2 regions of the Paenibacillus sp. JZ16 genome follow, and region 1 is predicted to be linked to the other one. Evidence: riboswitches for the same ligand, from Rfam matches in the RefSeq annotation. Region 1 holds a riboswitch; the other holds the start of a gene.

Region 1 (3,638 bases):
TGGCTGGAAGGAATGCCAGCATTTTTTTGAAATCTCAACCCATGTCTTACCCTCACTCAGACTTTTTTCCAAGAACAACGGGAAATCCAATGGAATATCTTCAAAAGAGGCGTTCTTTCAGGAAGAACCGTTCCAGCTCCTCCTTGCTAATCTCTTCATCGCTGGATAACTGGCTTTCCTCAGATTCAGAGGTACCGTTCGCTGCGACTTTTGATCAGCTTCCTCAAGGTCATTTCCTGCCCATCCGATTTTTCCTCATGCTGCTGGTCTTGCATCCATTCCGGGAGTTCGGAACCTTCCTGAACTCCTCCGCTCATGATGATTTGATCTCCCCTCACAATTTATCATTCATGTAGACTATGAAACTTTACATACTCGAGAGGAACTTATCTTCTCCTTGGATGGTCCATTGGAGTTAGTTGAGGATGGCCAGCTTATGAATTTCACAGACAGTAAACCTGTAAAGTTTCATGATTTGGATTACACGATGGACGGACGGATCGGCTTAAAGCTCAGTCATCCTGCCAGTAGGTACTATAATTCTGCCTTCGTGCAAAGGAAAGATATCGAGCAATTGCTGCAGTTTTATGGAGAAGATTTTTAAGGAGGATCTTTGATGAGAGGACATATCGCCAAAAAAGGGAGCAAGTATTACATTAGATACCTATTCCCACGTGCTGCCCAACTTGCAAGAAGCTGTTCTAAATACAATTGGTGACTCAATCTTAGGGAAGTAAATCGAGGACGAAAAACCCACTTTACTAGACTAAAGGGTAGAAAAATGGTAGAAGAACGGGTTAAACAACAAAAATGGCGCGATTCCGAAAACTCAGAAAACCGCGCCGTTGTTGACTTTATGAAGATGCTGGTGAAGGGAATTGAACCCCCGACCTACGCATTACGAGTGCGTTGCTCTACCCCTGAGCTACACCAGCACATGTGGTTCGATGTTATTCCTCACGAAACAACAAAAATTATTATAATACTTCAGCAGCAAAATGCAAGCCCAATTCTTACGGAAATATCCCCCGAAACTGGTGGCATTACCCGCCTAATTTCTCCTGTACGGACTGGATCTTCTGTTTGCTTGAGGAAACTTGATCCCTGCGGTCGTCGATCTTCACGGAAGTCGATACGCGCTGCGCACCGGACAGAAAAGGCGCTTCATGCAAAGCCTCTATCGCCCGCCAGATCATGTTAAGCTCTCCCTCGATGATGGTGCTCATCGAAGTCAGCTCATAGGATATTCCATCCTGTTGTTTCAATACACGCTGCATCTCAGCAACATAAGAGCTCAAACTCGTTGTTGCGGTTCCGATTGGAATCACCGTTACCTCCGCTATTGCCATCTTAAAAACCTCCCTCGTTCCCATCCCATTTATATGGAATGCTCTAAATTTCCGAATACTGTTATCATAACAATTCTGGCCCTCCATATCAAAGTCCGTCTGCCTTTAGCTTCACACAAGATATGGTGTACCTTCCTCGTTTCGTCCATACGAATATATCCTATTTTGTCAAAACGATAATATACGTGGTATCTGCGCAGAAAAGGTCGCATTTGGTCACAATTCAGGAAATGTTATGGCCTTTTGGCAGTTTCTTAACTGGCACAATGACCGCTCGTTTGCTATAATTCATTTTGCGTTCAATTTTAAGAATATGGTTTACAAACACAATATATTGGGTTAAATTAGATTAACAACAACCAAATATAGTGTATATAGGTGCCGGATCAACCTATAAGGCAGTCCGGCTTAATAGGGAAGCATGGTGCAAATCCATCACGGTCCCGCCACTGTAAGGGCTCTAAGGCTGTTTATGATCTATCAGCCATCCACATCCGACATATGCCACCGAGGAACCGGAGCAAGGTCTCGGGAAAGGCAATTCCGAGGGAAGAAGCTCAAGTCAGGAGACCTGCCTATATGCAGTAGACACCAACCTACGGGGTTTTAGGTAAGTGTTCGTTAAACTTGCGTCTGTACATAACATCATGCCCGTTCATGGGCTTATGGCAAACGTCATTTTCGAATCACAGCGCACGGACATTTTCAAGCCTGCCCGCGGGTTTTAGAAAATGTTTTTTTGATGTCCTTTTTCATATTTCCCCCGAAGAAAGCGAGGAATTTATTCATGCCCCAGCTCGTAGTTAAACCGAACAACCGTCAGCTCGCCTTTGATGAAATTCGCCTCTCCGTCTATGCCGATCGGACTCTGAAAGGATTGGACATGCTCGATAAAGAGCGCCTGCTTCGCGGCGTCAATGCCAAATTGCGCGGCGAGCAAGTTACCGGCGAAGAAATCAGCAACGCCTTCACGATGTCCGCCCTTGAGCTTGTCACCAAAGAGGAGCCGAATTGGAAGTTTGCAGCTGCCCGTTCGTTTCTCACCTCTTTATATAAAAAAGCGGCCACCAACCGCCGATACAAAGCCTACCCGGAAGAACCATACGGTGCCTTCTATCCGCTCATTACGGAGCTTGTACAAAAAGGCATCTATCGCGAGGATCTTCTGACCAGCTATACCAAAGAACAAATCGAAGAGCTCGGCGAGTGCATCGATCCAAGCCGCGATCTGCTGTTTGATTACATCGGTCTGTTGACGCTGGCTGAGCGTTACCTGGCAAACGATTTTGACGGTCGCGTTATGGAACTTCCGCAAGAACGCTACATGGTCATCGCGATGTTCCTCATGCATAACGAGCCTGCCGACAAGCGTCTTGACCTTGTCAAAGAAGCCTACTGGGCCATGAGTAACCTGTACATGACGGCGGCTACGCCGACAATGTCCAATGCAGGCAAAAAGGTAGCCGGCCAGCTTTCCAGCTGCTTCATCGATACCGTAGACGACTCCCTGGAAGGGATCTTCGATTCCAATACGGATATCGCCCGTCTCAGCAAAATGGGCGGCGGCATCGGGGTATACCTCGGTAAAGTCCGTGCACGCGGCTCTGACATCCGCGGTCACAAGAATACCAGCTCCGGCGTTATCCCTTGGATTCGCCAGTTGAACAACACCGCTGTTAGCGTTGACCAATTGGGAACTCGTAAAGGTGCCATCGCGGTTTATCTGGATGTGTTCCACAAAGACATTCTGTCCTTCCTGGATCTGAAGCTGAACAACGGTGACGAGCGTATGAGAGCACATGACGTGTTCCATGGCGTATGTCTGCCTGACTTGTTCATGGAGGCTGTAGAAGCACGTGAAGAGTGGAGCCTGTTCTGTCCGCATGAAGTGAAGAAAATCATGGGCTGGAAAGACGAGAATGGCCGTCCGCTGGGCCTGGAAGACTTCTATGATCAAGGACAAGGCGAAGGCGAATTCCGTCAAAAATATGCTGAAGCCGTGGCGAACCCGCTGCTGCCGCGGATTACGGTACAAGCCATCGACATTATGAAGCGCATCATGAAATCCCAGCTTGAAACGGGTACACCGTACATGTTCTACCGCGACACGGTCAACCGTGCGAACCCGAACTCTGCGCATGGCATGATCTACTCCTCCAACCTGTGTACGGAGATCATGCAGAACCAATCTCCGACAGTCGTTGAGCAAGAAGAGCTGGTTACGAAAGACGGGCAAACTCGAATCGTCATTTCCAAAATCCCTGGCGATTTCGTTGTCTGCAACCTGAA
Region 2 (3,638 bases), 2.1 Mb from region 1:
TTCGCTCCGGGAAAATCGCGGAGGCCAGACGCTCGCTCAGCATGGTTGTCGGAAGAGACACCGGTCATCTGGATGAGCCGGAGATCGTGCGGGGAACGGTGGAGACGGTTGCGGAGAATATCGTGGATGCGGTCATCGCTCCGTTGTTTTTTGCCCTGATCGGGGGAGCGCCGCTGGCGATGGCCTACCGGGCCGTGAATACGCTCGACTCCATGGTCGGATATAAAAACGACAAATACCAGCATATCGGCTGGGCATCCGCAAGGCTGGACGATATCGCCAATTGGATACCGGCACGTCTGACGGCAGGACTGTTGACCATGGTGGCTGCCATGTTGTCGCTGCAATGGAAAAAAGCGATCAAAATGGTCAGAAGAGATGCGCGAAAGCACCCCAGTCCGAACAGCGGCTTCCCGGAATCGGCCGTTGCCGGTGCGCTGGGGGTTCGTCTGGGAGGCGAGAATTCCTATCAAGGCGTGATCTCGTTCCGGGCTTATATGGGGGATCCCGAACGCCCGCTTGAAGCGGAGCATATTCGGGTGACAAACCGTCTGCTGCTGGGCGTATCGGTATTGTTTACGTTGCTGGGTACCCTGGTGCTTGGGCTTGTTGCCGCAGCCGGAGGAAACCTATGGATATGAGGATCACGCTGCATCTGGTCCGTCACGGCCGCACGTTGTGGAACGAGGAGCGCCGTTATCTCGGCCATGAGGATCAGGGAATCCTGATTGAGGAAAGGGAACAGCTCCTCCCGCTTCGGGATAGGTTTTTTACCGGGCAGTTTGTCCGGATCTATTGCAGCGATCTCCTTCGATGCAGACAGACGCTGAATGTTATCCTATCGGACTCCAAAATGGCTGCTATTCCTGACGATGAAGTTTTGGGCAGGATTATACCGGGAGTGATGTATGATCCGCGGCTGCGCGAGCTCGATTTCGGAGATTGGGAAGGGAAAACCTACGAGGATTTGAAATCGGATATCTCCTATCGGCGCTGGATTGATAACCCCGCAGAAGTTACGCCGCCGAATGGGGAGAGCTGGGAGGCGTTCCGTTCCCGGCTTCAGGCATTCTTGACCGGATTGCATTTGGATTTAAAGGAACTGTTGCATATAGAGGAAGATCCGGATACCCTTGTGCAGGCAGAGGCAGAGGCAGAGGCAGAGGCAGAGGCAGAGGCAGAGGCAGAGGCAGAGGCAGAGGCAGAGGCAGAGGCAGAGGCAGAGGCAGAGGCAGAGGCAGAGGCAGAGGCAATGCCAGTTGGTTATGTCCTTGGAGCACAAAGGGCGGAGCTTGATGTGCTTGTGGTGACCCATGGAGGCGTCATCCGGCAGATCGCTGCAGCAGTCCTTCCGCATACGGAATTCTGGGAGACGCAGGTGTCGCCGGGCGAGGAGCTCAAGCTGCAATTGACATGGGACGGAGAACGCTGGCAAGGCGTACGGTTAAGCGATTAAACGAAATCGTATGATATCGGTGCGGAATGGGCGATAACGGGATAAATCCGTATCATAAGGCATTTGAAATGACCGAAACTTTCGGTTGTAAGAGGGAGGTTTATCGCCTATAATCTTGGGCAGAGAAACCATGCTTGGCCTAACATACATAAATTCATATTATTTGCGAGGGTCCCGGACAGAGGGCATTTATTGTCATCTGCCGGGTTAATAGGGAAGCCGGTGCAAGTCCGGCACGGTCCCGCCACTGTGAAGCAGGGACTTCTCCATATGCCACTGAGCCAAAAGCGCTTGGGAAGGCGGAGAAGTCGTTACAGCCTGCAAGTCAGGAGACCTGCCCTCGGCGAATGAATGACGGTCCTTCGAGGAGAGGATTACGTTGCCGGACCCATGCAGCATGTGTGGGCGGAAGTTTAAGGCGCTATCTGTGAACGGTGATCCAGATGTCCTTATGTTAAAACGTAATCCCTGATTCCTTGTTTACGAGGAGTCGGGGATTTTTGCATCTTTGGAGTATGACGATTGATGTTTTTTTCTCCCGGTAAGGATCGGTCGAAGGAATGTAAACTCGCAGCGCCAGGTTCTCAATTATGTATAGGGGGATTTCAAGAGATGAAAGCATTGAACAAAACATGGTCCGTACTTCTGGTAGCCATACTGATGGCTCTGGCCTTGATCGGCTGTGGAGGCGAAGAAGCTGCGCCGAAGGATACAACGCCGCCGGCACAGCAGGAAGAGCAGAATAACGAAGCGCCTGCGGATTCGGGCGAAGAGCTTAAAACGACGTATCCGCTGACCGTCAAGGATTCAACCGGGGTTGAAATGACGTTTGAGAAAGCTCCGGCCAAAATTGCATCCCTGACACCGTCCGAGACGGAAAAACTGTTCGCTTTGGGCCTGGATGAGGAAATTGTGGGCGTGTCCGATAATGACGATTATCCGGAAGCGGCCAAATCCAAGCCGAAATTGGGCGGGTTCCAAGTAAATGAAGAGGCTATTATTGCAGCCGATGCCGATGTGGTATTCGCCGCTTCGATGAATGCCGAGAATGCCGAGAAATTGCGTGAGCTTGGCGTGACCCTGTTCGTCAATGATCCGAAAACCATCGATGCCGTAATGGAGAACATCCAGTTGATCGGACAAATTACGGACCGTCAAGCGGAAGCGAAAGCCGTCGTGGATCAGATGAAGCAGGAATTGACTACCGTTACAGAAGCCGTGAAATCCGTGAAGGATGAAGACAAGAAAAAAGTGTATGTGGAATTCTCTCCAGGATGGACCGTCGGCAAGGGCGAGTTTATGGATGAGATCATCACCTTAGCTGGCGGCGTTAACGCAGCCGGCGAAGCGGAAGGCTGGTTCGAAATCAGCGAGGAGAATATTATCGCTGCAAACCCCGACGTCATTCTGTACACGGACGATGTCGTTGACGAAGCAACCAAGAAAACATTGGATCAGCTGATCAAGGAGCGCGGCGGCTGGGATCAGATCGAAGCCATCAAGAACGATCAGGTCATATCCGTGGATGCGAATCTGTTAAGCCGTCCGGGTCCCCGTGTAACGCAAGGGTTGATTGAAGTGGCGAAGGCCGTTTATCCGGAACTGATGAATCCATGAGTAAAAAACTTGCAGGATTCGGTGCGGCCGGCATCATCCTATTACTGTTAACCTTGGTTGTCAGTCTCGGAATCGGCTCCGTGCACCTGCCTGTGAGAGAGATTGGGGCGATGCTGCTGCACCGGCTGCCGGGAATCGGCGATTCCATCGTTCCGGGCTGGGAAGCTTCATCCGAGCAAATCTTAATGAAGGTGAGATTGCCGCGCATATTGCTTGGGATGCTCGTAGGAGCCTCCCTGGCCGTCGCCGGAGCCGCCTTTCAAGGGGTATTGCGCAATCCGCTGGCGGATCCGTTTACGCTCGGTGTATCCTCGGGTGCTGCGCTTGGCGCAGCATCCCTGATTTTTTTCGGGATGGAATACTCCTTTGCCGGAGGTTACACACTTCCGCTTGTAGCGTTTCTGACCGGAGCAGGGACCTTATGGGTCGTTCTGCTGCTGGCGAGGGATCAAGGAAAGCTGCCGATCCACGGGCTCATTCTGTCCGGCGTGGTGATGCAGTCGTTTCTGGGCGCCGTCGTTTCCTTTCTGACGGTCATGTCCAAAGATACGGTGAACCAGATCCT

The links. Region 1 has a riboswitch for cobalamin ahead of BJP58_RS23325 (ribonucleoside-diphosphate reductase subunit alpha). Riboswitches for the same ligand answer to the same signal wherever they lie in the genome.
Region 2: it holds a riboswitch for cobalamin, as region 1 does, so the genes downstream of both, BJP58_RS13805 (ABC transporter substrate-binding protein) here and BJP58_RS23325 (ribonucleoside-diphosphate reductase subunit alpha) in region 1, are expected to answer to the same signal.

What each region holds. Positions count from the first base shown of each region.
Region 1 is NZ_CP017659.1:5,176,079-5,179,716, reverse strand. Features, by position in the region: gene BJP58_RS33970 (hypothetical protein) at 186-317, opposite strand; gene BJP58_RS23340 (hypothetical protein) at 437-604, shown strand; tRNA gene BJP58_RS23335 (tRNA-Thr) at 864-935, opposite strand; gene BJP58_RS23330 (MTH1187 family thiamine-binding protein) at 1,044-1,349, opposite strand; cobalamin riboswitch at 1,709-1,942, shown strand; gene BJP58_RS23325 (ribonucleoside-diphosphate reductase subunit alpha) at 2,137-3,638, shown strand, end outside.
Region 2 is NZ_CP017659.1:3,054,251-3,057,888, reverse strand. Features, by position in the region: gene cbiB (adenosylcobinamide-phosphate synthase CbiB) at 1-641, shown strand, start outside; gene BJP58_RS13810 (histidine phosphatase family protein) at 632-1,456, shown strand; cobalamin riboswitch at 1,609-1,812, shown strand; gene BJP58_RS13805 (ABC transporter substrate-binding protein) at 2,069-3,073, shown strand; gene BJP58_RS13800 (FecCD family ABC transporter permease) at 3,070-3,638, shown strand, end outside.